2 regions of the Streptomyces sp. RLA131 genome follow, and region 2 is predicted to be linked to the other one. Evidence: riboswitches for the same ligand, from Rfam matches in the RefSeq annotation. Region 2 holds a riboswitch; the other holds the start of a gene.
The links. Region 2 has a riboswitch for S-adenosylmethionine ahead of RWE79_RS11185 (aminotransferase class V-fold PLP-dependent enzyme). Riboswitches for the same ligand answer to the same signal wherever they lie in the genome.
Positions count from the first base shown of each region.

Region 1: linked by a shared signal. The riboswitch ahead of RWE79_RS35995 (glutathione S-transferase C-terminal domain-containing protein) and the one ahead of RWE79_RS11185 (aminotransferase class V-fold PLP-dependent enzyme) in region 2 are both predicted to bind S-adenosylmethionine.

Region 1 covers NZ_JBWDOQ010000002.1:7,748,481-7,763,657, forward strand. The annotation lists gene RWE79_RS35985 (IclR family transcriptional regulator) at 1-723, opposite strand, end outside; gene RWE79_RS35990 (AfsR/SARP family transcriptional regulator) at 879-3,860, shown strand; gene RWE79_RS35995 (glutathione S-transferase C-terminal domain-containing protein) at 4,022-4,945, opposite strand; SAM riboswitch class IV at 5,258-5,399, opposite strand; SAM riboswitch class IV at 5,561-5,672, shown strand; gene RWE79_RS36000 (putative leader peptide) at 5,715-5,840, shown strand; gene RWE79_RS36005 (LLM class flavin-dependent oxidoreductase) at 5,917-7,188, shown strand; gene RWE79_RS36010 (NtaA/DmoA family FMN-dependent monooxygenase) at 7,209-8,594, shown strand; gene RWE79_RS36015 (LLM class flavin-dependent oxidoreductase) at 8,591-9,718, shown strand; gene RWE79_RS36020 (LLM class flavin-dependent oxidoreductase) at 9,731-10,858, shown strand; gene RWE79_RS36025 (calcium:cation antiporter) at 10,918-12,021, shown strand; gene RWE79_RS36030 (hypothetical protein) at 12,120-12,335, shown strand; gene RWE79_RS36035 (metallophosphoesterase family protein) at 12,384-13,193, opposite strand; gene RWE79_RS36040 (glycoside hydrolase family 3 N-terminal domain-containing protein) at 13,245-14,387, opposite strand; gene RWE79_RS36045 (hypothetical protein) at 14,532-15,177, opposite strand, start outside.
Region 2 covers NZ_JBWDOQ010000002.1:2,242,651-2,257,827, reverse strand. The annotation lists gene RWE79_RS11245 (GNAT family N-acetyltransferase) at 1-612, shown strand, start outside; gene RWE79_RS11240 (aminotransferase class V-fold PLP-dependent enzyme) at 671-2,014, opposite strand; gene ctaC (aa3-type cytochrome oxidase subunit II) at 2,251-3,204, shown strand; gene ctaD (aa3-type cytochrome oxidase subunit I) at 3,201-4,952, shown strand; gene RWE79_RS11225 (cytochrome c oxidase subunit 4) at 4,949-5,347, shown strand; gene RWE79_RS11220 (L,D-transpeptidase) at 5,469-6,728, shown strand; gene RWE79_RS11215 (hypothetical protein) at 6,780-7,181, opposite strand; gene ctaE (aa3-type cytochrome oxidase subunit III) at 7,340-7,960, shown strand; gene qcrC (cytochrome bc1 complex diheme cytochrome c subunit) at 8,041-8,850, shown strand; gene qcrA (cytochrome bc1 complex Rieske iron-sulfur subunit) at 8,859-9,890, shown strand; gene qcrB (cytochrome bc1 complex cytochrome b subunit) at 9,890-11,533, shown strand; gene trpD (anthranilate phosphoribosyltransferase) at 11,651-12,673, shown strand; SAM riboswitch class IV at 12,893-13,009, shown strand; gene RWE79_RS11185 (aminotransferase class V-fold PLP-dependent enzyme) at 13,164-14,501, shown strand; gene RWE79_RS11180 (Lrp/AsnC family transcriptional regulator) at 14,503-14,784, opposite strand; gene RWE79_RS11175 (rhomboid family intramembrane serine protease) at 14,781-15,177, opposite strand, start outside.

The sequences.
Region 1 (15,177 bases), 5.5 Mb from region 2:
CCGGGCGCGCAACCGCGTGGTGATCGCCCGTGCCCCGAGCCGGGCGGCGTCGGCCAGCCGGTCCAGGCGGTGCGCCGGGTCGGTCAGCAGACACAGCGCCGCCACCGGAGTCCCCGAGCGCACCGCCCCGCCCTGACCACCGAACACCGGGACCGCGACGCAGCTCACGCCCTCGATCAGCTCCTCGCGCTCGAACGCGGCGCCGCGGTCCCGGATGTCCGCGGCCTCGCGCCGCCACGACGCGGGCACGGAGCCGAGCGGGAAATCGGGCGGCATCCCCGCCACCAGCACCTTGCCGGCGGCGGTGTACCAGGGCCAGCTGATCTGGTCGCCCAGCGGCGTCGGGGCCCCGGGGTCGCCAGGCGTCCAGTTCAGGACAAGCGTCCGGCCCTCGCGCAGCACGCCGAGCGCCACGGTCGCGCCGGTCGCCTCGGCCAGCCGCCGGACCGGCCCCCGGGCGGCGTCGCGCAGCCGCGGATGCGGCTCCCAGGCATGGCCGAGCCGGAACAGCCGCGGCCCCGTCCGGTAGCCCGTCGCGCACCGTTCGAGCGCGCCCAGCGTGACCAGCTGCTCCAGCAGCCGGTACGCCGTCGTCTTGGGCAGCCCGCAGTCGGCCGCCAGTCTCGTCAGCCCGGCCTCCCCGGCCTGCTCCACCGCGTCCAGCAGCCCGAAGGCCCCGTCCAGCACACCGCGTCCTCCCGCGTCCTGCAATGCCTGCGTCACAGATGCCGCCCCCCGTCGCCGGGCCGTCCCCGTTGCGGGCCCGATGCGTATTCAGCCTCGCGCTCCTGTGTGGGTGAGGAGCTTGCCGATAGGCTGTCGCCCGCCACGTGCGGGGGCGCGACCAGGCCGGTGGATGCAGTTCGGGGGCGAACGCGATGGTTGACGTGCGATTACTGGGACCGGTGGAACTGGCGGTGGGGGACCGGCCGGTGGAGATCGGACCACCGCAGCGCCGGATGGTCCTGGCCGCGCTGGCGGTGGACGCGGGCCGGCCCGTCCCGGTCGACGTGGTGATCGAGCGGGTCTGGGGCACCGCCCCGCCGGACGGGGCCCGGCGCGCACTGCACGCCCATGTCGCCCGGATCCGGCGCAGCTGCGCGCTGGCGGCCGCCGCCGGGCCCGATCCGGTGAGCCTGCTGCGGCGCTCCGGCGGATACGTCCTGCAGGCCCGCGCCGACCAGGTCGATGTGCACCGGTTCCGGCAACTGGTCGACCGGGCAAGGCAGACGGGGGTCCCCGACGACCTACGGGTGTCGCTGCTGCGCGACGCGCTGAGCCTGTGGCGCGACGCCCCGCTGGCCGGACTCGGCGGCCAGTGGCCGGACGGGGTGCGCGAGGCGTGGCGGCGGCAGCATGTGGACGCGGCCGTGGACTGGGCCCGTGCCGAACTGCGGCTGGGCGGTACCGGCGTGGTGATCGGGCCGCTGACGGATCTGCTGGGCGAGTACCCCCTGGCCGAGCCGCTGACCGAGGCCCTGATGCGGGCGCTGTACGCGGCCGGTCGCGGCGCCGAGGCGCTCAACGCGTACGAGGCCCTCAGGCGCCGGCTGGCGGAGGAACTGGGCGCCGATCCCGGGACGGCCCTGCGCCGGGCCCATCAGGAGATCCTGCGCAGCGACCCGGCCGCACCGGCCGCCACGACCCGTCGGGCGACACCGCCCGGACCCGCCCCGGCCGAGATCCGGGCCCAGATCCAGGCCCGGGCCTGGATCCAGGACCAGGCCCAGATCCAGGACCAGGCCCAGGCGCCTGTCCAGGCGCCTGTCCAGGCGTCGGCACCGGTCCGGACCCCGGCGCCCTGGCCCACCGCGGTTCCCGCCCAACTCCCCATGGGCGTCATGGGGTTCACCGGCCGTGCGGAGGAGATCCGCCGGCTGGAGGAACTCCTCGCCCCGGCCGTCCTCAGCCGGACGGGCGGCCAGCCGGCGGCCGTGGTCATCTCGGCGGTGTCCGGGACGGCGGGCGTGGGCAAGACCGCCCTGGCCGTGCACTGGGCCCGACAGACCCAGGACCACTTCCCGGACGGCCAGTTGTACGTCAACCTGCGCGGCTTCGACACCGGCGGCGCGGTGACCCGTCCCGAGGCGGCGGTGCGGGGCTTCCTGGACGCCTTCGGGGTGCCGTCGGCCCGTATCCCGGCCGATCCGGAGGCCCAGGCCGCCCTGTACCGCAGCCTGCTGGCCGGACGCCGGGTGCTGGTGGTGCTCGACAACGCCCGCGACGCCGAACAGGTCCGTCCGCTGCTGCCCGGAGCCCCCGGCTGCGCCGCCCTGGTGACCAGCCGCAACCTGCTGACCAGCCTGTCCGTGACCGAGGGCGCCCATCTGCTGTCCGTCGACCTTCTCGGTCACGAGGCGTCCCGGGACCTGCTGGCCGCGCGGCTCGGCCCCGACCGGGTGGCCGCCGAGCCCGGAGCCGTGCAGGAGATCGTCGCACTGTGCGCGGGGCTTCCGCTGGCGCTGGCGATCGTGGCCGCGCAGGCCGCCGCGCAGCCCCGGATCCCGCTCGCCGCGCTCACCCGCGAACTGCGGGAGGCGGGCAGCCGTTTGGACGCCCTGGACGGCGGCGACCCGAGCACCCAGATACGGGCGGTGTTCTCCTGGTCATACCGCGCGCTCAGCCCGGAGGCGGCCCGGATGTTCCGGCTCCTCGGCCTGCACCCCGGGCCCGACGCGGGACTGCCGGCCGCCGCGTCACTGGCCGGCGTGCCGGTACCCCGCGCCCGCAAACTGCTCGGCGAACTCCTGCGCGGCCACCTGCTGACCGAACACGCCCCCGGCCGCTACGGCTTCCACGACCTGCTGCGCGAGTACGCCGCCGAACTGGTCGCCGCCCACGACAGCGACCAGGACCGGCGAGCCGCCACCCGCCGCATGCTCGGCCACTACCTGTCCACCGCCCGCAACGCGGACGCGCTGCTGACCGGCAGGCTGGACCTGATCGCCTACCCGGCCGCCGACCCGGGCGCCGTCACGGAACAACCCGACGACCACGAGGCGGCGTTGGCCTGGTTCCGCGCCGAACACCGGATACTGACGGCCGCCGTGGAACGGGCGGCGAAGGAATCCCGCAGCCACGCCTGGCAGCTGGCCGCCGCCATGTCGACGTTCCTGGACCTCCAGGGGCACTGGCAGGTCCTTGCCGAGACCCACACCATCGCCCTGGCCGCCGCCGAACGGGACGGCGACACCGCCGGTCAGGCCGGTGCCCACCGGGGCCTCGGCGTCGCCCACGACCGGCTCGAACGCCCCGACGAGGCCCGCGTCCACTATCTGCGCGCCCTCGACCTGTTCGCGGCGGCCGGCGGCCACGCCGGCCAGGCCCGGGTCCACCAGCACCTGGGCCGGCTGGCCGGCGCCCAGGGTCGCCCCCGGCAGGCACTCGCCCACGCCCACGAGAGCCTGCGCCACTACCGGGCCGCCGACGACCGCGGCGGCCAGTCCGCCGCACTCAACCACCTGGGCTGGTTCAACTCCCAGCTCGGCTCCCACCGCCAGGCTCTGACGTACTGTCAGCAGGCCCTGGAGCTGGCCCGGCTGACCGGCAGCTTCAGCAGCGAGGCCCACACCTGGGACAGCCTGGGCTACATCCACCGCCGGCTCGGCGAGCACACCGAGGCCGTGCACTGCTACGAGGAGGCGCTCCGGCTCTTCCGTACGACCGGCGACGTCCACAGCGAGGCCGCCGGACTGGCCTACCTCGCCGACGCCTACGAGGACGCCGCCGACGACAGCGCCGCCCACCGCGCCCGCCGGCAGGCCCTGGCCATCACCGACGACCTGGGCCTGCCCCCGACCGACCCGCTGCGCGTCAAGATCCTGCACGACCTGGCCGCCCACCCGCTGCCCCGCGCGTAGGTTCTGTAGTGGGTGGTAGGTCGTGTTCGGAGCCGGAGGGGTGTGTCCGCCGCCTGGGCGGGCGACGGCTGACGCCTGCCGGACGTGGTCAGGTGGGTGGGGGTGTGCGGTGGCCGGCCGGCCATTGCCGGAGTTCGCGGCCGGGGATTACGGGACAGCCCTCAACCCCGGCCCGCCCCCAGTACCCCGGGGAGCGCGACGGCGGCGCCCGAGGACTCCGGGCCCCGGCAGGTCGCGCGGTGCAGCCGCGCCATGTGCTCCGGACAGAGGTTGCCGCCGAAGGCCGGGTGCGCGCGCAGCCGCCGTACGTAGGCCCACAGCCGGTCGTACGCGCCGATACGGTGGACCGCGTCGGCGTCCAGGTGGAGCCGGTGCACGGTTTCGAGGTGGACGAGCGTCACCCACAGGTCCACGTCCGCCGCGGTCAGGGCGTCGCCCAGCAGATACGGTCCGGCGGCCAGCTGCCGGTCCAGCAGCTCCAGTGCCGTCAGCAGCGTCTCCGCCGCCTCCCCCGTGCGGTGCGCGGCCGGCGCCGCGCCGGCCCGCTGGGCGGCCTGGGTGATGTCCTCGTCCAGGAGTTCGCGGATGGCGTCGATGTCCGCGGCCAGGGCCCGCGGACGCAGCCGGGGGCCGCCCGCGTCCGGGTCGCCGAAGCAGGTCGCGAGGTCCCGGAGGATGTCCGGTGTGTGGTTGCTGACGATCCGTCCGCTCCACCGGTCGCTCAGCGCGGGCACGGTCAGCGGACCGCTGTAGTGGTGCCAGGTGGTCTCGTACGCCGCCCGCAGCGGCGCGAGCGGGTCGCCACCGGCGCGGTCCGGGAAGGGCAGCGCCGTGGTGCCGACCGAGTCCCGCAGACCGAGCAGGTCCAGGGTGACGGAGACACGCAGCGAGAGCGGGCAGCCGGGGGAGAGGTACACCAGGTAGCGGTGCGGGGCGGGGTAGAAGCCCCCGCCGAGGTTCGCGCCGATCCGGTTGCGGAAGCGCTGGCCGACGCGGGCCGGTGAGTGCGGGGCGTGGACGGGCCGGCCGGGGCGGAGGTCGCGACACGCCGCCGGAACCGAACTGCGCAGAGTTGTCTCGGACATGGCTCTCCCTGGGGGTGGTGGAGCTCCGGAGGGGGTCCGGGGCGCGGGGTTCGCCGCGCCTGGACCCGGGACTGCCGTGGCGGCCCGGACGACCCGGCAGGACGCGGGTCAGGACAGGACGGGGCCGGACCGGGTCAGGCGGTCGGACCGCATGCGCTGCGGAGCCGCAGCAGATCGATGTGACGGCGCCTGGTCAGGAAGCAGGCACGGCTCGCAGAGACCCGCCGGGTGGCCCGGCGGGCGCTTGCGCGGGTGCTGGCCGTCCTGGGCATCTCCGCCGGTCCCGTCACCGTCGAGGCCTCGCGCATCACGAGACCGCACTTGCCCCGCCGCACCGGCGGGACCCGGTCGTCACCCGGGGCACCCCGTCGCGGTGGAAGGGTTGCCTGTCAGCGGGCCGGGGCCGATGACCGACCGGGCCCGAACTGCCCGGTGAGCGCTGACAATCGTGACCGTCGCCAACAGTGTGAGTGCGCCCCGGCAGGCCGTCAAGAAGGCCGTACCTGTCACACGGCCCGCGGAATAGACGCCGTCCTCCCGGTGTTTGAGGTCACAGTGCGAGCTTGATCTTCCGGGGATTGCGCGGTGCTGCGGCCTCGCGTAGCGTTCCCGGCAGGTTACGAGCGTCAGCGTCAAGCCCTGGCTTGCTGACCGGCAACCCTCCTACGCGGCGGGGTGCTCCAGGTGACGACCGGGCGGGTCCGTACGGGGCCCGCAAGCGCGATGCCGGTGCGGCCCCCGGGCCCGCCGAGCCGGAGGGGTGGAGGTGATGGTGGTGCGACCCGTGCCGAGCCGCTTCGTCGTCACCGTTCTCGCCCCGCGCGGCTGCGTCCACCTGTACTCCCGGCACCACATCGACCTCCAGCGCGTCGCCGGCGCGCTCTGTTGTTCCTGACCTGTTCCCCGCCGCCGGACCCTCCTGTTCACGGTCCGGCGTTCACGTACGGTCGATCAGGAAGGCAGCCCCCTTCATGTCCGCAGCACCCCCTTCCCCCGCTTCAACGGATTCCCCCTCCTCACCCGCGTCCCCGCCCGCGCCGCTGCATCTCGCGGTCGCCCTCGACGGGGCCGGCTGGCACCCGGCCGCCTGGCGGGAGCCCGAGGCCCGCCCCCAGGACCTGCTCACGGCCGGCTACTGGACCGACCTGGTCACCGAGGCCGAGCGCGGACTGCTGGACTTCGTCACCTTCGAGGACGCCTTCGGGCTCCAGTCCTCCCGGCCCACCGAACCCGACGGGCGCACCGACGAGGTCCGCGGACGGCTGGACGCGGTGCTCATCGCCGCCCGCGTCGCACCGCTGACCCGCCACATCGGACTGGTACCGACCGTCGTCGCCACCCACACCGAGCCGTTCCACATCTCCAAGGCGATCGCCACCCTGGACTACGTCAGCACCGGCCGCGCCGGCCTGCGGGTCCAGGTGTCGTCCCGCCGGCACGAGGCGGCGCACCTGGGCCGCCGTACGCTGCCGCAGTTGCCGGCCGAGGCCTTCCAGAACGCGGCGGCCCTGACGGACCCGGTCGTACAGGAGCTGATCGCCGAGCTGTTCGACGAGGCCGCCGACCACATCGAGGTGGTACGCCGCCTGTGGGACAGCTGGGAGGACGACGCGGAGATCCGCGAGGCCGCCACCGGGCGCTTCGTTGACCGCGACAAGCTGCACTACATCGACTTCGAGGGCCGGCACTTCAGCGTCAAGGGCCCCTCGATCACCCCCCGGCCGCCCCAGGGCCAGCCGCCGGTCAGCGCGCTGGGGCACGCGAGCGTTCCGTACCGGCTGATCGGCCGGTCGGCCGACATCGGCTATGTGACCCCCCACGACAGCGACCAGGCCCGTGCCGTCGTCGCCGAGATCCGCGCCGCGCAGGCCGAGGCCGGCCGGGCGGACGAAACCGTGCACATCTTCGGCGACCTCGTGGTGTTCCTCGACGACGAACCCGGCGCGGCGGCGGACCGCAAGGCACGCCTGGACGGCCTCGCGGGCCACCCGTACACCAGCGACGCGAAGGTGTTCACCGGCACCCCCGGGCAACTGGCCGACCTCCTCCTGGACTGGCAGCGGGCCGGACTCACCGGCTTCCGGCTGCGCCCCGGCGCCATCGGCCGCGACCTGGAGGCCGTCACCCGGGGCCTGGTGCCCGAACTCCGGCGCCGCGACGCCTTCCGGCACGCGTACGAGGCCGACACCCTGCGCGGGCTGCTCGGACTCGCCCGCCCCGCCAACCGCTACGCCACCGTCTGAGCCGGAGGGATCTTCCGACCATGAGCAAGCCCCTGAAGCAGATCCATCTCGCGGCCCACTTCCCCGGCGTCAACAACACCACCGTGTGGAGCGACCCCGAGGCGGGCAGCCACGTCGAGTTCAGCTCCTTCGCGCACTTCGCGCGGACCGCCGAACGCGCCAAGTTCGACTTCCTGTTCCTCGCCGAGGGCCTGCGGCTGCGCGAACAGGGCGGCCGGATCTACGACCTGGACGTGGTGGGCCGGCCCGACACCTTCACCGTGCTGTCCGCGCTGGCCGCCGTCACCGAACACCTCGGCCTGACCGGCACCATCAACTCCACCTTCAACGAGCCGTACGAGGTGGCCCGCCAGTTCGCCAGCCTGGACCACCTCTCCGGCGGCCGCGCCGCCTGGAACGTCGTCACCTCCTGGGACGCCTTCACCGGCGAGAACTTCCGCCGGGGCGGCTTCCTCCCGCAGCAGGACCGCTACTCGCGGGCGCAGGAGTTCCTGCGGACCGCCGAGGAGCTGTTCGACTCGTGGCACGGCGACGAGATCGTGGCCGACAAGGAGTCCGGCACCTTCCTGCGCGACGCGCGGGCCGGCGCGTTCGTCCACCAGGGCCGGCACTTCGACATCGCCGGCCAGTTCAACGTCCCGCGCAGCCCGCAGGGCCGCCCGGTGATCTTCCAGGCGGGCGACTCCGACGAGGGACGCGAGTTCGCGGCGGCCGGCGCGGACGCGATCTTCAGCCGGTACAGCACCCTGGACGCGGGCCGGGAGTTCTACGCCGACGTCAAGGGCCGCCTCGCCCGCCACGGCCGTAGCCACGACCAGCTGCTGATCCTCCCGGCGGCGACCTTCGTGCTCGGCGACACCGACGCCGAGGCACGGGAACTGGCCCACGAGGTACGGCGGCAGCAGGTCAGCGGCCAGACCGCGATCAAGTTCCTCGAACAGCTGTGGAACCGCGACCTGTCCGGCTACGACCCCGACGGGCCGCTGCCCGACATCGATCCGGACCTCGGGGAGCACACGATCGCCCGGGGACGGGCCAGCGTACGGATGTACCGGGACCCGCTGGCCACCGCCCGCGAGTGGCGTGAGCGCGCCGAGGCCGAGAAGCTGTCGATCCGTGAGCTGGTCATCGCCACCAGCGCCCGGCAGTCCTTCGTCGGCTCGCCGGCCACCGTCGCCGAGACCATCAACTCCTTCGTACAGGCCGACGCGTCCGACGGATTCATCCTCGTCCCGCACATCACCCCCGGCGGCCTGGACACGTTCGCCGACACCGTGGTCCCGCTGCTGCAGGAGCGGGGCGTGTACCGGCGCGAGTACACCGGCACCACCCTGCGCGACCACCTCGGCCTGGCCCTCCCCGCCGTGGGCGGCGCGGAACCGGCCGAGCGGCGGGCGGCATCGTGAAGTTCCTGGCCATCACCCTGATCGTGCACGCCCCGGACCCGGTGACCGGCGTCCTGAAACCGACCACGGAACGCTTCCGTGAGGTGATCGGCAACGCCCTGCTCGCCGAGGAACTGGGCTTCGACGGCTTCGGAGTCGGAGAGCGTCACGAACGGCCCTTCATCTCCTCCTCGCCGCCGGTCGTGCTCAGCCACATCGCCGCCCTCACCTCGCGGATCCGGCTGTTCACCGCCGTCACGACGCTCAGCCTGCTCGACCCGGTACGCGCCTACGAGGACTACGCGACCCTGGACCACCTGTCCGCGGGCCGCCTCGACCTGATCATCGGCAAGGGCAACGGCACCGCCCAGCGCGAGTTGTTCCACGTCACCCCCGAGGACCAGTGGGACCGCAACGCCGAGAGCTACGAACTCTTCCGCCGGATCTGGCGGCAGGACACCGTCACCGCCGAACCGCGCTTCCGCCCCGCCCTGGACGGCGCCGAGGTGTGGCCCAGGCCCCTCCAGCAGCCCATCCGGGTCTGGCACGGCAGCGCGACCAGCCGTGAGTCGGTCGACCTGGCCGCCCGCTACGGCGACCCGCTCTTCTCCGCCAACGTCACCCATCCGATAGGCCCGTACGCCGAACTGATCCGCCACTACCGGGAGCGCTGGGCGCACTACGGACACGACCCGGCCCGGGCCGTGGTCGGCGCGGGCACGGCCGGCTACTACGCCGCCCGCACCTCGCAGCAGGCGATCGCCGACTACCGGCCGGTCTTCGAGGGCCATCTCGGCTTCCAGAAACGGCTGGGCGTCGAGCCGGTGTTCGCGACCCTGGAGGACTTCGTCGAGCGCAGCTCGGCGCTGATCGGCAGCCCCGAGCAGGTGATCGAGAAGGTGCACCGCTACCACGAGCAGTTCGGGCACAGCGTGCTGCACCTGCACGCCGACGCGGGCGGTCTCACCGACGGTCAGCACCGCGCCGCGCTCGAACTCTTCCAGTCCGACATCGCGCCCGTACTGCGGCGGGAGATCCCCGACCCGCCGTTCCCCTGGGCCCCGGCCCTCGCCGGTCCTACCGCTGAGCCCGCTGACGGGTCCGTATCCGGGCCCGGTCCCGTGTCCGTGCGCACCGACGCCTGAGGAGCCCCGATCATGTCCGGTATACCTCTCGGGGTCCTCGACCTCGTCCCGATCTCCTCCGGCTCCACCGCGCCCGAGGCACTGCGCAACACCATCGACCTCGCGCAGCGGACCGAACACTTCGGCTACGCCCGCTACTGGTTCGCCGAACACCACCTCAACCCCGGCGTCGCCGGGACCTCGCCCGCCGTGCTGCTGGCCCTGACGGCCTCGGCGACCTCCACGATCCGGATCGGCTCCGGTGCGGTGCAACTCGGCCACCGCACCGCCCTGTCCACCGTCGAGGAGTTCGGCCTGATCGACGCCCTGCACCCCGGACGGCTCGACCTCGGCCTCGGCCGGTCGGCCGGCCGTCCCCCCAAGGACGCCGGACCACCCCCGCCGACCACGACCCCCGTCGTCGACGGGCGGGCCCCCAACGGACTGCTGATCCCGCCGCGGTTCTCCTTCGAACATCTGCTCGGCTCGCCCCGGGTGGCCCTCCAGCAGCGGATGCTCCGCCAGCCGAACGCCGAGGCCCAGGAGTACGGCGAACAGATCGACGACATCCTGGCCTTGCTGCGCGGCGACTACCGCGACGAGAACGGCACCGAAGCGCATGTCGTCCCCGGCGAGGGCGCCGAACTGGAGGTGTGGATCCTCGGCAGCAGCGGCGGGGTCAGCGCCGACGTCGCCGGGCGAAACGGCCTGCGTTTCGCGGCGAACTACCACGTCAGCCCGGCCACCGTACTGGAGGCCGCGGAGGGATACCGCGCCGCGTTCCAGCCGTCGGAGGAGCTCCACAAGCCGTACCTGAGCGTCTCCGCCGATGTCGTCGTCGCCGAGGACGCCGCCACCGCCCGGGAACTGGCCACCGGTTACGGCCTGTGGGTCCGCAGCATCCGTACCGCCGAGGGCGCCATCGCCTTCCCCACCCCCGAACAGGCCCGCGCCCACACCTGGAGCGACGCCGACCGCGCCCTGGTCGACGACCGCCTCGACACCCAGTTCGTCGGCTCACCCGGCCAGGTCGCCGACCGGCTCGAACAGCTCCAGGAGGCCACCGGGGCCGACGAGTTGCTGATCACCACCATCACCCACGACCACGCCGACCGGGTCCGCTCCTACCAGCTCCTGGCCGAGGAGTGGCACCGCCGCTGAGCGGCCGGGGCCGGCTGACCGGGGAGGCGGGCGCGGCCGGGCTCTGTGAGGATCACGGCATGGTCGTCGAACGCGTGCGGGGCTGGGCCTCCCGGTGGAGCACCATCGTGCCCCTGGCGGCTCTGCCGGTGCTGGCGGGAACCTGGGGGCGCGAGCCGCCCGTCGCCGTGGTCGTGGTGGTGGCCTTCTTCCTGGCCGGGGCGGTGCTCGCGGCCGTGCACCACGCCGAGGTCGTCGCGCACCGGGTGGGCGAGCCGCTGGGCTCGCTGGTGCTGGCGGTCGCCGTGACCGTCATCGAGGTGGCACTGATCGTCACGCTGATGGCGGACGGCAGCGAGAAGAACAGCACCCTGGCCCGGGACACCGTCTTCGCCGCGGTGATGATCACCTGCAACGGGATCCTCGGCGTCTGCCTGCTGGTCGGCTCGCTGCGGCACCGGGTCGCGGTGTTCAACAGCGAGGGCACCGGTGCCGCCTTCGCCACCGTCACCACGCTGGCCACCCTCACCCTGGTCCTGCCGAGCTTCACCACCAGCTCACCGGGCCCCCGGTTCTCCTCCGGCCAGCTGGTCTTCGCCGCGGTGGCCTCGCTGGTGCTGTACGGGGTGTTCGTGCTCACCCAGACGGTGCGTCACCGCGACTACTTCCTGCCCGTCGACCGGGCCGGGGAGCCGATCGACGCCGACCGGCACGCCGAACCGCCCAGCGGCCGGACGGCGCTGTCCAGCCTCGGCCTGCTGGCCGTCGCACTGGTCGTGGTGGTCGGCCTGGCCAAGGTGGAGTCACCCACCATCAAGGAGGGCGTACGCGCCGCCGGGCTGCCCTCCTCCGTGGTGGGCGTGGTGATCGCACTGCTCATCCTGCTGCCCGAGACGATCGCCGCGGTGCGCGCGGCCAGGCTGGACCGGGTCCAGACCAGCCTCAACCTCGCGCTGGGCTCCGCCATGGCCAGCATCGGGCTCACCGTGCCGGCGGTCGCGCTCGCGTCCCTCTGGCTGCCGGGCCCGCTGGTGCTCGGGCTCGGGCCGAGCGACATGGTGCTGCTGGCTCTCACCGTGGTGGTGGGCACCCTCACGGTGGTCCCCGGCCGGGCGACCCCGTTGCAGGGCGGCGTGCACCTGTCGGTCCTCGCCGCCTACCTGGTCCTCGCGGTCAACCCCTGACCACCGCTCGCGGGACCGGCCGGGCCCGGACCGGCCCCGGTATCATGGCGGTACTGAGCCGTCGTACTCCGGCGGTCCCGACCCGGTGGGGGTACACCATGCCGTCGACGCCGCCCCGCGAGACCTCCGCGACCTCGGAGGACACCGCGCCCGTCGCGGACGCGTCCGCCGCCCTCCGTTCCGCGCGCTTCGGCAGCCTTCCTGCCCGGATACCGCTCGCGCGGACCGTGGAGTCGCAGCCTTCCGTCCCGCCGAACGACCCCTGCTTCGGGCGTGACCCCGACAACGACTGGCTGGTCCGTTACTGCGCCTGACCCTCGTGTGGGGCCGCGTGGGCCCGTACACGGCGGCCCCGTTTCCGTTCAGTGGGCGAAGACCCGGGTCTCGGCGTCCTCGATGATCTCCGCCGGAGTGGGCGGGCCGTACAGCAGGGAGACGATGCGTTCCGCGCTCGGATCGCCGGAGCGGCGGGTGCGCTCGACGGCGTCCTCGACGTCGTAGCGGGTGGTCCTGAGCGCGACGTCGGGGCCGAGCAGGGCCCAGTAGGCGGTGCCGGGTTCGCCCTCGTGGAAGGGCAGGCCCACGCTGCCGGGGCCGACGCTGCGCCGGCCGGCCACGGCCCGGTCGAACTGCAGGTGCGTGTGGCCGCTGACGATCGTCGGCGCGTCGACGGCGGCGGCCAGTTCGGCGAACCGTGCGGCCGGCGTCCCCGGGGTGATGAGTTCATGGTCGCTTCGGGGTGAACCGTGGCAGAACAGCACCGGACCGAGGGCGTCGACGCCGACGACGACACTGAACGGCACCCCGGCCAGGAACGCGACGGCCTCGGGCGAATGCCGGGCGGGAATCCAGGACTCGCGCGGTGTGGTGGGCCGTCGTACGGCCGTGGCGATCTCCAGGGCGTAGCGGTCCCCGTTGCCCCGCACGCACAGGGCGCGCTCGCCCAGCGCGGCGATCAGCTCGTACGTCCGCTGCGGTTCCGGGCCCCAGGTCAGGTCACCGCACAGGACGACGAGGCCGGCGCCGGCGACATCCGGTTCGGCGAGCACGGCTTCGAGGGCGGGGATGTTGCCGTGCACATCGGACAGCACGGCGACCCGGGCTACCGGGCCGTACCGCACGGGCGCCCCCTCCCACTCCGCCGGGCCGTACAGCGTCGTACCGTCGTCCATCGCCGTGTCCTTCCCCCCAGGGGCTCCCGCCGCTGTCCGGCGGGGCCACGGTCAGCGCAGTGCGGCGCGCAGCGAGGTGATCCGGGCCACCGCCGACAGGAAGTCGGCGGTCGCGAGCGACCCGTCGTCGAGCGCGGCGGCCAGCGCCGTGACGGCGGCCTCGCCCTGGCTCACCTTCTGCGCCGAGCACAGCAGCAGGTCCATTCCGGCCTCGGCCGCCAGCAGCGCCCGCCGCCCGGTGCTGTACGAAGCGCTCAGGGCGCCCGCCTCCAGGGCGTCGGTGATGGTGACGCCACGGAAGTCCAGGCGGGAGCGGAGCTCCTTGCGGACCACGGTCGCGGACAGCCCGGCCGGATGGTGCGCGTCCAGCGCCGGATAGACCGCCCAGGAGACCATGACCAGCCGCACGCCCGCCGCGATGGCCGCCTTGTACGGGGCCTCGTCCACGGAGCGCAGCGTCGACAGTGACTGGCCGAGCCTCACCGGCCCGGCATCGGTGTTCTGGTCCGCCGCCGCGGCGCCGAGACCCGGGAAGTGCTTCGCGGTGGCGGCCACCCCGGTGGCCTGCTGGGCGGTGACGAACGCCGCGCCCAGCCTGCCGACCTGTGCCGCGTTCTTTCCGTACGAGCGCTGGTAGCGGTCCATGAAGTCGCCGGCCTCGCGGTAGACGTCGAGCACCGGGGAGAGGTTGAGGTTCATGCCCACCCCGGCGAGGTTCTTCCCGGCGCCGGTGCCCGCGGCCGTGGCCGCCGCCAGGGGGTCGGCGGCCTGCCCGACCTGCTTCTCGGACAGGACCGGTTCCCCGGGAAGGCGGCGCACCAGCCCGCCTTCCTGGTCGGTCATCAGCAGCAGCGGCAGGCTGACCGGGCCGGCGGCGTGGGCCTCCACCAGCTGCGCTATGACGGAGGCGATCTGTGTCCTGCTGCTGATGTTGCCGCCGAAGAAGATCACCCCGGCCACCTCGCCCGCGCGGATCCGCTTCAGCAAACTCGCCGGGGGTGTGAGGCCGGGGTAGGAGTAGATCACCCGCTGTCCGGCGAGCTGGCGGTTCGTCAGGTGCTGGGGGGTGCCACCCGGTGAGGCCATGGCGGCCGGTGCCGAGGTGTCGATCACCAGTCCGGCCACCGCGGCCCCGGCCCCGGCCAGTACGGTCCGGCGCCGGGTGAGCGGTGTGCCCGGTACGGGTCTGCGCATGAGCTGCCTCCGGATCGGATCCTGGGCCCGCTCTCAGGAGCCCCACCTCCGATCATGGTGGGCCCGGGACCCGGGGCCAAGACCTCGGCGCGGTGGAACCTGCCGGCTTCGCCGGCCGGCCCGCACTCTGTTGCGAGGCCGCCCTCAGTCGGGGGCGGGCGCGGGGGCGGGCACGGGGCCCGGGCCGACGGGTTCCGTCACCCGTCGGGTCCGGGCCAGGTCGAGCAGGATGAAGACGAGCCCCGTGGCGGCGAGCGCCAGGGAGGTACGGGAGGCGGTGACCTCCTTCACCGCGAGGCAGGTGATGAGGGCGCCCGTGAAGGCCGTGCCGACGACGACGTCGACGAGATCCGCCTCCCCGGTCCTGAGGCTGCAGCCGCCCGCGGTGAGGGCGACCAGGCACACGGTGAGGAATTCCCGGCCCAGGCCGCCCGGCGTGGCGGCCTGGATATGTGCCGTGTACAACAGTCCCGCGAGGACGGCCAGCAGGAAGGCCGGGACGAAGACCAGCAGGGCGGGCCTGATCCACCCGGTGTCGTCGGGCCGCAACCGGGCCTCCAGCGCCGGTCCGCAGAACGCCGTCACGGCGAACAGACCCACGGCGAAGAGGAAGACACCGGGAAACCACAGGTCCTGCGACCCCAGCGCGGTCAGGGCCGGCGCATAGGTGTTCACCGGTCGGGACACGACCTCCGCGACCAGCTGGTCCGCGCCGATCAGCACAGCGGCCGCCGACACCATGGCGTAGCCCAGCCCGGCGTTGAGCACCAGATAGCCGCTCAGCAGCGCG
Region 2 (15,177 bases):
GTCGTACTGCCCGAGGCGCAGGGGCGCGGCGTCGGCCGTGAACTGCTGGCCGCCGCCATGGTCTACGGCCGGGGCTGCCTGCGGGGGATCATCTGCGGATCGTCCGACCCGCGTGCCGCCGCCACCTACCGCCAGGCCGGCTTCGCCCTCCACCCCGCCATGCGGCTCACCGGGGCCGTCGACAAGTCCCGCCTCCCCGCGCCGGACGGCGCCGTGCACGAGGGCTCCGCCAAGCACCGCGACCTCATGGACTCCGTCGGCCGCCGCACCCGGGGCGGCGCCCATGGCTCCGACCACGACCAACTCCTGCGCGACTGTGCCCTCTTCGTCGTCGACGACCTCGCCGGCAGCGGCTACTGCTACGTCCGGCCCAGCGGCCGCGTCGAGCTCCTCGCCGCCACTTCCCGCCGGCTGGCCACCCGGTTGCTCACCGCCGCCCTCCTCGGCCTGCCCGACGGCACGCCGGTCGAGGTCAACTGCCTCACCGCCGACCAGCAATGGGCCCTGGACGTCGGTATCACCGCGGGCCTGGACATCGCCAACGCCGGATACCTGTGCCTGCGCGGCATGCGCCCGCCCGCCCCCTATGTGCCGTCGGGGGCGTTCCTCTAGACCGGCACACCGGCACGTTGCGGCACGGCGCGGCGCGGCACGGCATGGCGCTTCCCGGTCAGACGAGCCGGCGCACCCAGTACGCGGCGCCGCGCGGCGCGTCGTGCTCGCCGAGGTACTCCTGCTCGCGCATGCCGCACCAGGCCGGGATGTCGAGGCGGGCGGCCTCGTCGTCGGAGAGCACCGACACCACGGCGCCCACCGGGACGTCCCCGATCACCTTGGCCAGTTCGATGACGGGGATCGGGCACCGCTTACCCAGGGAGTCGACGACCAGCGCGGGCCCCTCCGGGGAGCCGGTGCGCTCGGTGGCCGGCGCCGCCGTTCCCAGCTGCTCGCGGACGGCGGCGACCACGCCGGGCAGCTCCGCCAGGAAGCGGTCGACGTCGGCCTCCTCCGTTCCGCGCGGCAGGGAGACCCGGACGTTGCCCTCCGACAGCACCCCCATCGCCCGCAGCACATGGCTCGGCACCAGCGTGCTCGACGTGCACGAGGAGCCGGACGACACGGCGAAACCCGCCCGGTCCAGCTCGTGCAGCAGTGCCTCGCCGTCCACGTAGAGGCAGGAGAACGTGACGATGTGCGGCAGCCGCAGCCGCGGATGGCCGACGACCTCCACATCGGGCACCACGGCCGGCACCCGGGCCCGGATCCGCTCGACCAGTGCGGAGAGCCGGGCCGCCTCGGCCGCCGCCTCGGCCCGGGCCGCCCGCAGCGACGCCGCCGCCGCGACGACGGCGGGCAGGTTGTCGTCGACCGTGCCCTGGGGGACGAAGCGGGTTCCCTTACGGACCGCCAGCAGACCGACGCCCGGCGGCCCGCCCCACTTGTGGGCGCTGGCGGCCAGCAGTGACCACCCGTCCGGGACCGGCCCCCAGGCCAGCGACTGGGCGGCGTCCACGAGCAGCGGGACACCGGCCGCCCGGCACCGCTCGGCCACCGCGCCGACCGGCTGGACGGTGCCCACCTCGTGGTTGGCGGACTGCAGGCAGGCCAGGGCGGTGTCCGTCCGCAGGGCCGCGCCGAAGGTGTCCGCGTCCACCAGCCCGGTACGGCCGACGGCCACCTCCGTCACGTCGAATCCGTCGACCGCGTGCAGTACGGAGGAGTGCTCGACCGCCGACACGACCGCGTGACGTCCCGTCCGGCGCCGCCCGGCCAGCGCGCCGGCCACCCCCGAACGCACCGCCGCGGTACCCGAAGGAGTGAAAAACAGCTCGTCCGGGCGACAGCCGACAGCCTCCGCGGCGGCCTCGCGGGCGGCGTCCAGCAGCAGCCGGGCGCGGCGTCCCTCGCGGTACAGACGGCCGGGATCCGCCCAGCCGTCGTCGAGTGCGGCCAGCAGCGCCTGCCGGGCGACAGGGTGCGGCGGAGCGGCGGAGGCAGCATCGAAGTAGGGCACGACAGCACCGTAACTCCGGGCCCGGCGATGCGTCAGACGGGCCCTCCTCCGGGGCCGTTCCATCCCTTCGGGGGCAGCCCCGGCGCGTTGGACCCCCTCCCCGCGCGGCCCCAAATTGCGTCCAGTAGGGTTTGGTCCGCATAAACATCCACACCACTGCCCGCGCCCGGGCGGACCGACCAGCACAGGCCGGGACACCGGACGACGCGCGGGCGAGACTCTCGGGAAGGCGCTACGTGAGTCCCAACGGCTCCGACCGCTCGTCGCGGCGCCCGATGCGGCGGAAGCTGCCGCAGGCGCTGGCCGCGGGCCTGGTCCTTGCTACCGCCACCGGCTGCACATACGAGGACTTTCCCCGCCTCGGTATGCCCAGCCCCGCCACGGAGCAGGCACCGCGAATCCTCTCGCTCTGGCAGGGCTCATGGGCGGCCGCACTCGCGGTCGGCTGCCTGGTCTGGGGCCTGATCATCTGGAGCCTGGTCTTCCACCGGCGCAGCCGGACGAAGATCGAGGTTCCGCCTCAGATCCGCTACAACATGCCGATCGAGGCCCTGTTCACCACGGTCCCGCTGGTCATCATCTCGGTGCTCTTCTACTTCACCGCCCGCGATGAGTCCAAGATCCTGGAGACCTCAAAGACTCCGGACCATGTGATCAACGTGGTGGGCTTCCAGTGGAGCTGGGCGTTCAACTACGTCGAGCACGTGGACGCCAACAAGTCGCCGGTCGACATGAGCCAACTCTCCTCGATCTCGGCGAAGAAGCTGGACGCGCCGGCCGACGCCAACGGCGTCTACGACTTCGGCACGCCGGCCACCAAGAACCCGCAGACCGGCAACCCCGGCCCGACGCTGTGGCTTGCCAAGGGCGAGAGCGTGCGGTTCGTCCTCACCTCGCGCGACGTCATCCACTCCTTCTGGGTGGTCAGCTTCCTGATGAAGATGGACGTCATCCCCGGCCACACCAACGTCTTCCAGGTGACCCCCAACAAGGAGGGCACCTACATGGGCAAGTGCGCCGAGCTCTGCGGCACGGATCACTCCCGGATGCTGTTCAACGTCAAGGTCGTCTCCCCGGAGAAGTACCAGGAGCACCTGGCGGACCTGGCGAAGAAGGGCCAGACCGGTTACGTCCCGGCAGGCATTGCCACCACGGGCAACGCCAAGAATGCGGAGACCAAGACCCAGTGAGCATTCTCAACGAACCCCAGGGTGGCGCTGCCGAGGCAGCAGCCGAAGACGTGTACGAGGACGAGCTCCCCGTACGGCGCAAGCAGCCCGGTGCCGTCGTCGTCAAGTGGCTGACCACCACCGACCACAAGACGATCGGCACGCTCTACCTCGGCACGTCCTTCGTGTTCTTCATCCTCGGCGGCATCATGGCGCTGCTGATGCGCGCCGAGCTGGCGCGGCCGGGCACGCAGATCATGTCGAACGAGCAGTTCAACCAGGCCTTCACGATGCACGGCACCGTGATGCTCCTGATGTTCGCGACCCCGCTCTTCGCGGGCTTCGCGAACTGGATCATGCCGCTCCAGATCGGCGCCCCCGACGTCGCCTTCCCGCGGCTGAACATGTTCGCCTACTGGCTCTACCTGTTCGGCTCGCTGATCGCCGTGGGTGGCTTCCTCACCCCGCAGGGCGCGGCCGACTTCGGCTGGTTCGCGTACTCCCCGCTGACCGACGCCGTCCGCTCGCCGGGTATCGGCGGCGACATGTGGATCATGGGCCTGGCCTTCTCCGGCTTCGGCACGATCCTCGGTTCGGTCAACTTCATCACCACCATCATCTGCATGCGCGCCCCCGGCATGACGATGTTCCGGATGCCGATCTTCTGCTGGAACGTCCTGCTCACCGGTGTCCTGGTGCTCTTCGCCTTCCCGGTGCTGGCCGCCGCGCTGCTCGCGCTGGAGGCGGATCGCAAGTTCGGAGCGCATGTCTTCGACGCCGCCAACGGCGGGGCGTTGCTATGGCAACACCTGTTCTGGTTCTTCGGGCATCCAGAGGTGTACATCATCGCGCTGCCGTTCTTCGGCATCATCAGTGAGGTCATCCCGGTCTTCAGCCGCAAGCCGATGTTCGGCTATGTCTCGCTGATCGCGGCGACGATCTCCATCGCGGGTCTGTCCGTGACGGTGTGGGCGCACCACATGTACGTCACCGGCGGTGTGCTGCTGCCGTTCTTCTCCTTCATGACCTTCCTGATCGCGGTACCGACCGGTGTGAAGTTCTTCAACTGGATCGGCACCATGTGGAAGGGCAGTCTGAGTTTCGAGACACCGATGCTGTGGGCGATCGGCTTCCTGATCACCTTCACCTTCGGCGGTCTGACCGGTGTGATCCTGGCGGCCCCGCCGCTGGACTTCCACGTCTCGGACTCGTACTTCGTCGTGGCCCACTTCCACTACGTGGTGTTCGGCACCGTCGTCTTCGCGATGTTCTCCGGCTTCCACTTCTGGTGGCCCAAGTGGACCGGCAAGATGCTGGACGAGCGGCTCGGCAAGATCACCTTCTGGACGCTGTTCATCGGCTTCCACGGCACCTTCCTCATCCAGCACTGGCTGGGCGTCGAGGGCATGCCGCGCCGCTACGCGGACTACCTGGCGGCGGACGGGTTCACCACGCTGAACACCATCTCCACCATCAGCTCCTTCCTGCTCGGTCTGTCGATACTGCCGTTCATCTACAACGTCTGGAAGACGGCCAAGTACGGCAAGAAGGTCGAGGTCGACGACCCGTGGGGCTACGGCCGTTCGCTCGAATGGGCGACCTCCTGCCCGCCGCCGCGGCACAACTTCCTCACCCTGCCCCGTATCCGGTCCGAATCCCCGGCGTTCGACCTGCACCACCCGGAGATCGCGGCCCTGGACCAGCTGGAGAACGTCGGCGACGGCGAGAAGGCTCTCGCGGGCACCGATGAGAAGGAGGCCGGCAAGTGAAGTTCCAGGGCAAGATGTTCCTGTGGCTGTCGGTCTTCATCCTGGCGATGGCCATCGTCTACGGCGTCTGGTCGAAGGAGGCCGTCGGCACCACCGCGCTGTTCATGTCCTTCGGCCTCAGTGTGATGATCGGGTTCTACCTGGCCTTCACCGCCCGCCGCGCGGACACCGGCGCGCAGGACCGTGAGGACGCCGACGTCGCCGACGACGCCGGTGAGCTGGGCTTCTTCTCCCCGCACAGCTGGCAGCCGCTCTCCCTGGCCTTCGGTGGCGCGATCTTCTTCCTCGCGATCATCTTCGGCTGGTGGCTGGCCTACTTCTCGGCGCCGATCATCATGGTCGGACTCTTCGGCTGGGTCTTCGAGTACTACCGCGGTGAGAACCGCACCCAGTGAGCGGCTGACGCCCACGGACACGGGGGCCCGGGTACCGCGAGGTGCCCGGGCCCCCGTGCGTCGTCGCCCGTTCGCACGCGCTCGGCGGGCGCGCGGACCGGCGGTTTCCTAGCGTGAGAGCATGCGTCACTCAACTCTTTGCCGGACAGCGATCGGTGCCCTCCTCATAGCTCCCCTCGCCGCTTGCGGCGGAGGAGGCGGCGACCCCCTCGCCTCGGCGCCCTACGACGCGACCAGCCAGGTCTCGTACGCGGGCATCGGCTCGAAGAGGACCGATCCGAAGAAGCCGCTCGAAGTCACCGTCAAGGGTGATGGCCACCGGCTCACCGATGTGACGGCCACGGACGCCGCAGGCCGCTACGTGCGGGGCGGACTCTCCGCCGACGGCACCAGGTGGCGCAGCACCTCCCCGCTCGCCGCAGGCGCCCATTACACGGTGCGGGTGAGCACCGAGGACAGCAAGGGCCGCCCCGGCCGCAAGGTCCTCGGCTTCGACACCGCCGCCGCCGACAAGCGGCTGCGGGTCTCCTTCGGCCCCGACACGGGCACCTACGGTGTCGGCCAGCCCGTCACCGCCGCGCTGAGCGCCCCCGTGAGGGGCCGGGCGGCCCGCGCCGTCGTAGAACGCAACCTGCACGTCAACGCGGCTCCTGTCGCCGCTGAGGGCGCCTGGTACTGGGTGGACAGCCGCACCCTGCACTACCGACCGCGGATCTACTGGCCGGCCCACGCCCGTATCGACGTCGTCAGCACCCTGGACGGCGTCCACATCAAGAACCGCCTCTTCGGCGGCGCGGCCAAGCCGCTGACGCTGCGTACCGGCGACCGCGTCGTGGCGGTCACCGACGCGCGCACCCACCACATGACCCTCCGGCGCGACGGCAGGGTCGTCCGCACCCTGCCCGTCACCACCGGCAAGCCGGGCTTCGACACGCGCAACGGCATCAAGGTGGTCCTGGGCCAGGAGTCACTCGTCCGGATGGACAGCACCACCGTCGGCATCGCCCAGGGCAGCAGGGAGGCCTACGATCTGCCCGTCCGCTGGGCCACCCGGGTCACCTGGAGCGGCGAGTACGTCCACGCCGCCCCCTGGTCCGTGCGATCCCAGGGCCGCGCCAACGTCAGCCACGGCTGCACCGGAATGAGCATGGCCAACGCCAAGTGGTTCTTCGACCAGGTCCGCCGCGGAGACGTGGTCCGCGTCGTCCACAGCCGGGGCCCCATGATGACGCCCTTCGACAACGGCTTCGGCGACTGGAACCTGTCCTGGACGGCCTGGCAGCGCGGCAGCGCCGCCGGCGTCCGCGCACCCGCGGTCGACGCCCCGGCGTCGCTCCAGGACGCCATGGCCGCTACCGCCCGTCTCCAGCCGGAGGCCTGACGGGCGTGCGGGGTCGGGCCGTGGCCCGTCCCCGCACGCCCGGCGCAGCCGTTACGCGTCGAGGGAGAGGCGGTGCCGCAGCAGGTCGGCGAGGGCGGCGGCCAGGTCGACGGGGTCGACGGGGTGGGAGACGGCGGCGTCGGCGCGGCTCCAGGTGGCGAGCCAGGAGTCCTGGGGGCGGCCGATCAGCACCAGTACGGGCGGGCAGTTGAAGATCTCGTCCTTGATCTGACGGCACACGCCCATCCCGCCGGCGGGCACCGACTCGCCGTCCAGGACGCACACGTCGACGCCGCCGCGCTCCAGCGTGCTGATGACGGCCGGGAGTGTCGCGCACTCGATGAACTCCACCGGCGGCACGTCGGACGCGGGACGCCTTCCGACGGCCATCCGGACCTGCTCCCGGGTGTTCGCGTCGTCGCTGTAGACCAGCACCGTGGCGGTCGCCTGCATCCGTGCCTCCTCGTCTTCGCGGAGTCGCCTGACTGCTGCCGAACCTTACTCCTGAACTGCCCGCTTGGAGGAGAGGTCGCTCGTTAGGGGGACCATCCGGGTCCTTGACACTCCGAATGGCACCCCCCGGAGTGAGGGCGGGATAAGCGACCGACATAATGTCGGTCGTGGCGACAGCAACTGCAGTAGATACCGGGCACGCGCACCCGTCGGTCAACCGGCCGAACCTCACCAGCGTCGGAACTGTCATCTGGCTGAGTTCCGAGCTGATGTTCTTCGCGGCCCTCTTCGCGATGTACTTCACCCTCCGCTCGGTCACGGGTGCCGAGTTCTGGAAGGAACACGCCTCGGCGTTGAACGTTCCGTTCTCCTTCACGAACACCGTGATCCTGGTGCTCTCCTCCTTCACATGCCAGATGGGCGTGTTCGCCGCTGAGCGCGGCGACGTGAAGAAGCTGCGCGCCTGGTTCAGCCTGACGTTCATCATGGGAGCGGTCTTCGTCGGCGGTCAGATCTACGAGTACACCAACCTCGTGAAGGAGGACGGCCTCTCGCTCTCCTCCGACCCGTACGGTTCGGTGTTCTATCTGACGACCGGCTTCCACGGTCTGCATGTGACGGGTGGTCTGATCGCCTTCCTGCTGGTCCTGGGCAGGACCTACGCGGCCAAGAGGTTCACCCATGAGCAGGCCACTGCGGCCATCGTCGTGTCCTACTACTGGCACTTCGTCGATGTCGTCTGGATCGGCCTCTTCGCCACGATCTACATGATCAAGTAATCGGGCCGCCCGGACCGGGCGCGCTCCCGATCACACTTCCAGAACCATCGACGCAAGAGATCCTGACACCGGGGTAATCCGTGAAAAAGCTCTCCGCACGACGGCGCCACCCGCTGGCGGCGCTTGTCGTCCTACTTCTCGCGCTCGCGGCCACCGGGGGGCTGTACGCCGCGCTCGCTCCGCAGAAGGCCGTAGCCGATGACACGCAGCAGTCACTTGCCATCGAAGAGGGCAAGAAGCTGTACGCCGTAGGCTGCTCCAGCTGCCACGGTACGTCGGGGCAGGGCAGCAAGAACGACGGCCCGACCCTGGTCGGCGTCGGCTCCGCGGCCGTGGACTTCCAGGTGGGTACCGGTCGTATGCCGGCTCAGCAGCCGGGCGCCCAGATCCCCGCGAAGAAGGTGGTGTACACGCAGGCCGAGATCGACCAGCTCGCCGCGTACATCGCCTCGCTCGGCCCCGGACCGTCCACGCCGAGCAAGGAGCAGACCAGCACGACGGACGCGAGTGTCGCCAACGGCGGCCAGCTGTTCCGGAGCAACTGCGCGCAGTGCCACAACTACCAGGGCAAGGGTGGCGCGCTGACGAACGGCAAGTACGCCCCCAGCCTTGAGGGTGTCTCCAACAAGCACATCTACGAGGCCATGCTCACCGGCCCGCAGAACATGCCGTCCTTCCCGGACAGCACCCTGACGACACAGAACAAGAAGGACATCATCGCTTACCTGAACGAGGTGAACAGCGATGACAGCCCCAGCCCCGGCGGTTTCTCGCTGGGTAGCCTCGGTCCGGTCACCGAGGGTCTGTTCGGCTGGATCTTCGGCCTCGGATCCCTGATCGTCGTTGCCATCTGGGTCGCCGCCCACACCTCCAAGGCCAAGAAGTCGTGAGTCAGGACATGTCAGAAGAAACGCTGCCAAGTGAGCGCGAGGCTCACGCGGGCGAGGTCGCGGAGAACCCCTTCGCCGACCCCGGCCTGCCGCCCCACGAGCCACGGCGTCAGGACATCGACGAGAAGGCCGCCAAGTCTTCCGAGCGCACGGTGGCGCTGCTGTTCACCGTGTCCATGCTCGCCACCGTCGCCTTCATCGCCAGCTTCGTGGCCATCCCGGTCGACAAGATCGTATTCATCTGGCCGATCGGTCACATCAGCGCGCTGAACTTCGCGCTCGGTATGACCCTCGGCATCGCCCTCTTCGCCATCGGCGCGGGCGCGGTCCACTGGGCCCGCACCCTGATGTCCGATGTCGAGGTCGCCGACGACCGCCACGCGATCTCGGCCGAGCCCGAGGTCAGGGCCAAGGTGCTCGCCGACTTCGCGCAGGGCGCCAAGGAGAGCCAGCTCGGCCGTCGCAAGCTGATCCGCAACACGATGTTCGGAGCGCTGGCCCTGGTGCCGCTCTCCGGTGTCGTCCTGCTCCGTGACCTGGGCCCGCTGCCGGAGGACAAGCTCCGGCACACCCTGTGGACCAAGGGCAAGCTGCTGATCAACCAGAACACCAACGAGCCGCTGCGTCCCGAGGACGTGGCCGTCGGTTCTCTCACCTTCGCCGTGCCCGAGGGCCTGGAGGAGGACCAGGAGGACTTCCAGGAGCAGATCGCGAAGGCGGCCCTGATGATCGTCCGGATCGCTCCGGACAACATCAAGGACAAGCAGTCCCGCGAGTGGGCGCACCAGGGGATCCTGGCGTACTCCAAGATCTGCACCCACGTCGGCTGCCCGATCAGCCTGTACGAGCAGCAGACGCACCACGTGCTGTGCCCGTGCCACCAGTCGACCTTCGACCTGGCCGACGGCGCACGGGTGATCTTCGGCCCGGCCGGCCACGCCCTGCCGCAGCTGCGGATCAGCGTGAACGACGAGGGGTACCTCGAAGCGCTCGGCGACTTCGCGGAGCCCGTGGGCCCGAGCTTCTGGGAGCGTGGCTGATGGCTACTGTGACCTCTCCGAACGACAGCTCGCAGCCGCGCGGCAAGGCGCCCGCGGGCGAGCGGGTCGCCGACTGGGCCGACGGCCGGCTGGGCATCTACAGCCTGGCCAAGGCCAACATGCGCAAGATCTTCCCGGACCACTGGTCCTTCATGCTCGGTGAGATCTGCCTCTACAGCTTCATCATCGTCATCCTCACGGGTGTCTATCTGACGCTGTTCTTCCACCCGAGCATGTCCGAGGTGACCTACGACGGCGTGTACGCGCCGCTGCAGGGCATCCGGATGTCCGACGCCTACGCCTCGACGCTGCACATCAGCTTCGACGTGCGCGGCGGCCTGCTGATGCGTCAGGTCCACCACTGGGCCGCGCTGGTCTTCGTCTCCGGCATGTTCGTGCACATGATGCGCGTCTTCTTCACCGGCGCCTTCCGCAAGCCGCGCGAGATCAACTGGCTCTTCGGCTTCCTGCTGCTGTTCCTGGGCTTCTTCGACGGCTTCCTGGGCTACTCGCTCCCCGACGACCTGCTGTCGGGTACCGGTATCCGCTTCATGGAGGGCGCGGTGCTGTCCGCGCCGATCGTGGGCACGTACATCTCGTTCTTCCTCTTCGGCGGCGAGTTCCCCGGCCACGACGTCATCCCGCGGTTCTACACGATCCACGTGCTGCTGATCCCGGGCATCATGCTGGGCCTGCTGGTGGCCCACCTGATCCTGGTCTTCTACCACAAGCACACCCAGTTCCCCGGGCCCGGCCGCACCAACAACAACGTGGTCGGCATGCCGCTGCTGCCGGTGTACATGGCGAAGGCCGGCGGCTTCTTCTTCCTGGTCTTCGGCGTCATCACGGCCATGGCGGCCCTGGTGTCGATCAACCCGGTCTGGTCCTACGGGCCGTACCGTCCCGACCAGGTGTCGACCGACGCGCAGCCCGACTGGTACATGGGCTTCGCCGAGGGCCTGATCCGTGTCATGCCGAGCTGGGAGATCAACGCCTGGGGCCACACGCTCCAGTTGGGTGTCTTCATCCCGCTGATCGTCTTCCCGGTGGTGCTGGCCTTCCTGGGCGCCTGGCCGTTCATCGAGTCCTGGGCCACCGGCGACAAGCGGGAGCACCACCTGCTGGACCGCCCGCGCAACAAGCCGGTCCGTACCGGCATCGGTGCCGCGTGGATAAGCGTCTACATCATCCTGATGGTCGGCGGTGGCAACGACCTGTTCGCCACCCGCTTCCACCTGTCGATCAACACGATCACGTGGATCGTCCGGATCGGTGTGTTCGTGCTGCCGGTGCTGGTCTTCATCGCCACCAAGCGGATCGCGCTGGGCCTGCAGCGACGGGACCACGACAAGGTGCTGCACGGCCGCGAGACCGGCATCATCAAGCGGCTGCCGCACGGTGAGTTCATCGAGATCCACGAGCCCCTGCCGCAGGGCGCGCTGTACACGCTCACGCAGCACGACCAGCCGCGGCCGCTGGAGATCGGGCCCGAGGTCGACGAGAACGGTGTCGAGCGCAAGGCCGGACGGATCGCGAAGCTCCGGTCGAAGCTGTCCCACAGCCTGTACGGCAGGGACACGCAGATCCCGAAGCCGACCGGCGAGGAGTACAAGGAGATCATGAGCGGCGACGGCCACCACTGACTCCGTAGCGCTGTGCCACCGGGAAGGGCCTCGTCCGTGGGTTGGACGGGGCCCTTTGCCGTGCCCCGGCGCCGATAGGCTTCGCAGACGTCCGTCACTGGGAGCGAGGAGCGGTTCATGAGCTGGCCCGACCTGTTGAGCGCGTTGTTGTCCGGGCAGGACCTGACCGCCGCCGACACCGCGTGGGCGATGAACCGGATCATGAACGGTGAGGCGAGCGACGCGCAGATCGCCGGCTTCATGGTGGCGCTGCGCGCCAAGGGCGAGACGGTCGAGGAGGTGCTCGGCCTCGTCGAGGCGATGTACGCGCACGCCGAGCCGCTGCTGATCCCCGGACCGGCCGTCGACATCGTCGGCACCGGCGGCGACCGCGCCAAGACGGTCAACATCTCCACGATGTCGGCGATCGTCATCGCGGGCGCCGGGGTCCGGGTGGTCAAGCACGGCAACCGGGCGGCGTCCTCGGCGAGCGGATCCTCCGACGTACTGGAGCGGCTGGGGATCAACCTGGAGCTGTCACCGCAGCGGGTCGCCGAGATCGTCGAGGAGACCGGCATCACCTTCTGCTTCGCGGCCAAGTTCCACCCCGCCATGCGGTTCGTGGGCAAGGTCCGGCGGGACCTGGGCGTGCCGACCTCGTTCAACATCCTCGGCCCGCTCACCAACCCGGCCCGGGTGACGGCCTCCGCGATCGGCTGCTTCGACACCCGGATGGCCGGGCTCATGGCCGGCGTACTGGCCAAGCGGGGTTCCTCGGCGCTGGTCTTCCGCGGCGACGACGGGCTGGACGAGCTGACCACGACCGCCACCTCCCAGGTGTGGACGGTGCGGGACGGCGCCGTCACGCAGGTGCCCTTCGACCCACGTGACGTGGGCATCGAGCTGGTGCCGGTCGAGGCGCTGCGCGGCGCCGACGCCTCGTACAACGCGGAGGTGGCCCGCCGGGTCCTCGCCGGTGAGCCGGGGCCGGTACGGGACGCGGTGCTGCTCAACTCGGCTGCGGCGCTGGTCGCGTTCGAGCCGGGCGAGGGCACGCTGACCGAGCAGATCGGCCGCGCGATGACCCGCGCCGCCGAGTCGATCGACTCCGGCTCGGCCGCGGGCACGCTGGAGCGCTGGGCGGCGGCGACCAAGGCGTAGCCGGTACCAGGGGGCGGCCGGTACCAGGGCGCAGCCGGTACCAGGGCGCAGGCAGTACCAAGGCGCAGGCAGTACCAAGGCGCGGCCGGTGCCGTGGCCGCGCTTGTCCCCGTTCGCCGGCCGGGCGATTCCGCGGCCGGTCCGGCGAACGGGGAGCGTGGTGTCCGCGATACGGACCGGCGCTTGCGCGGCGGAGCGCGTGTGGCATGATTTTCGGCAGGTCACGAGTGACAGCGCACAAGCCCCGGCTCGCTGTCCGGCAACCCTCCTTCTGCGGCGGGGTGCCCCGGGTGATGACCAGGCCGTGAGCAGCGAGGCTCACGGCAAGCGCGGATCCGGGAGTTCTTCTGATGAGCAAGCGAATGCGATAGGGCCCGAGGCCCGGTTTTCGGCTTTCCCTGCCCTCCCGTCGCTCTGTCCGTGCCTGTCGCGGCCGCGCCGAGGGCACTTCCCTGCTCGCTCACGCTCTGCCGCCCCCAGGAGTTCTGTCATGTCTGCTCCCGTGAACCAGTCCGTCCGCACCCCGCTGCCCGTGCTCGGCCGCGATGTCCTCGTACCGCTGGTGACCGGCGGCGAGGTGACGTACGCGGCCCTCGACTACGCCGCCAGCGCCCCCGCCCTCCAGCGGGTCTGGGACGACGTCGCCGCCTACGCGCCGTACTACGGCAGCGTGCACCGGGGGGCCGGGTACCTGTCGCAGCTGTCCACGGACCTGTTCGAGCAGAGCCGGCGGACGGTGGCGGAGTTCCTGGGCTGCCGGGAGGACGACCAGGTGGTCTTCACCCGCTCGACGACGGACTCGCTGAACCTGCTGGCCGCCGCCGTCCCGGCCGGGACCCAGGTGTACGTCTTCGAGACCGAGCACCACGCCGCGCTGCTGCCCTGGCGCGACACCGACCTGACCTGCCTGCCCGCGCCGCGCACCCCCGGCGAGGCCGTCGCCGTCCTGACCCGGGCGCTGGCGGCCGGCCGCGATCAGGACCGTCCGGCGCTGGTCTGTGTGACCGGCGCGTCCAATGTCACCGGCGAGCTGTGGCCGGTACGGGAGCTGGCCGCCGCCGCGCACGCCCACGGCGCCCGGATCGTCCTGGACGCCGCCCAACTGGCCCCGCACCACCCGGTGGACGTGGCGGAGCTGGACGTGGACTGGGTGGCCTTCTCCGGCCACAAGCTCTACGCCCCGTTCGGTTCGGGCGTGCTCGCGGGGCGGGCCGACTGGCTGCGCGCCGCCGAGCCGTACCTCGCCGGCGGCGGTGCCTCGCGCCGGGTGGCACGGGGCGAGGACGGCCGGGTGGACGTCGAGTGGCACGAGACCGCCGCCCGGCACGAGGCCGGCTCGCCCAACGTCATCGGCGTCTACGCCATCGCGTCCGCGTGCCGCGCCCTCACCGAGGCCGGGTTCGAGGACCTCGTCGCCCGTGAACAGGACCTCGTCGCCCGGGTGCGGGCCGGTCTGGCCGAGGTGCCGCAGGTGAAGGTGCTCTCCCTCTTCGGTGACGACGCCCCGCGCGTCGGCGTCATCTCCTTCGTGGTGGCGGGCTGGAACAGCTCGCACTTCGCGGCCGCGCTCTCCGCCGAGTATGGCATCGGGGTCCGCGACGGCCTGTTCTGCGCCCATCCGCTGGTGCGTACGCTGCTCGGCGACCGCGACGAGCCCGGTGACTGCGGTGGCGACGCCACCCTCAACGCCATCCGGGTCTCCTTCGGCGCCGGCACCCCCGACGAGCACGTCGACCGGTTCCTGGCGGCCGTCGCGGAGCTGGTACGCGACGGAGCCGCCTGGAACTACCGCACCGAGGAAGGCCGTTGCGTGCCCGACCGGGGCTGACTCAGGCGTCCAGGCCGATGGAGAACGCGGCCTCCAGGTCGTGCTGGGAGTAGGTGCGGAAGGCCACATGGGTATCGGTGGCCTCGACGCCGGGGATCTTGCTGATGCGGCCGGGGATGACGTCGGCCAGGTCGTCGTGGCGGGCCACCCGGACCATGGCGACCAGGTCGTAGGTGCCGGTCACGGAGTAGACCTCGCTGACCCCGTCCAGGGCGGCGATGGCCTCCGCGATCTCGGGGATACGGTCGACGCTGGTCTGGATGAGGACGATCGCGGTGATCACGGCTGAAGATCTCCTTGGGTGGCCGAGGGTGCGCCCGGCGGGGCGGCCTCAAGCCTATGCGGTCGCCGGAAGCAGACCCAGGTGCACAGGAATCCGAAGACGAACCCGATGACATGTGCAAGGTAGGCGACCCCGGGGCCCTGCTGGCTGATCCGGGCCGCCAGCCACTGCAGGACGAACCAGAAACAGAGCACCATCCAGGCGGGGAAGCGCAGCGGCAGGAAGAACAGGAAGGGGAAGAGGCTGGTCACCCGGGCCCGCGGACAGAGGAACAGATACGCCCCGAGCACCCCGGAGATCGCCCCGGAGGCGCCGACGAGGGTCTGCGTCGAGCCGGCGTGGGCCAGGGCGTAGCCGTAGGTGGCCAGATAGCCGGCGGCCAGGTAGAAGAGC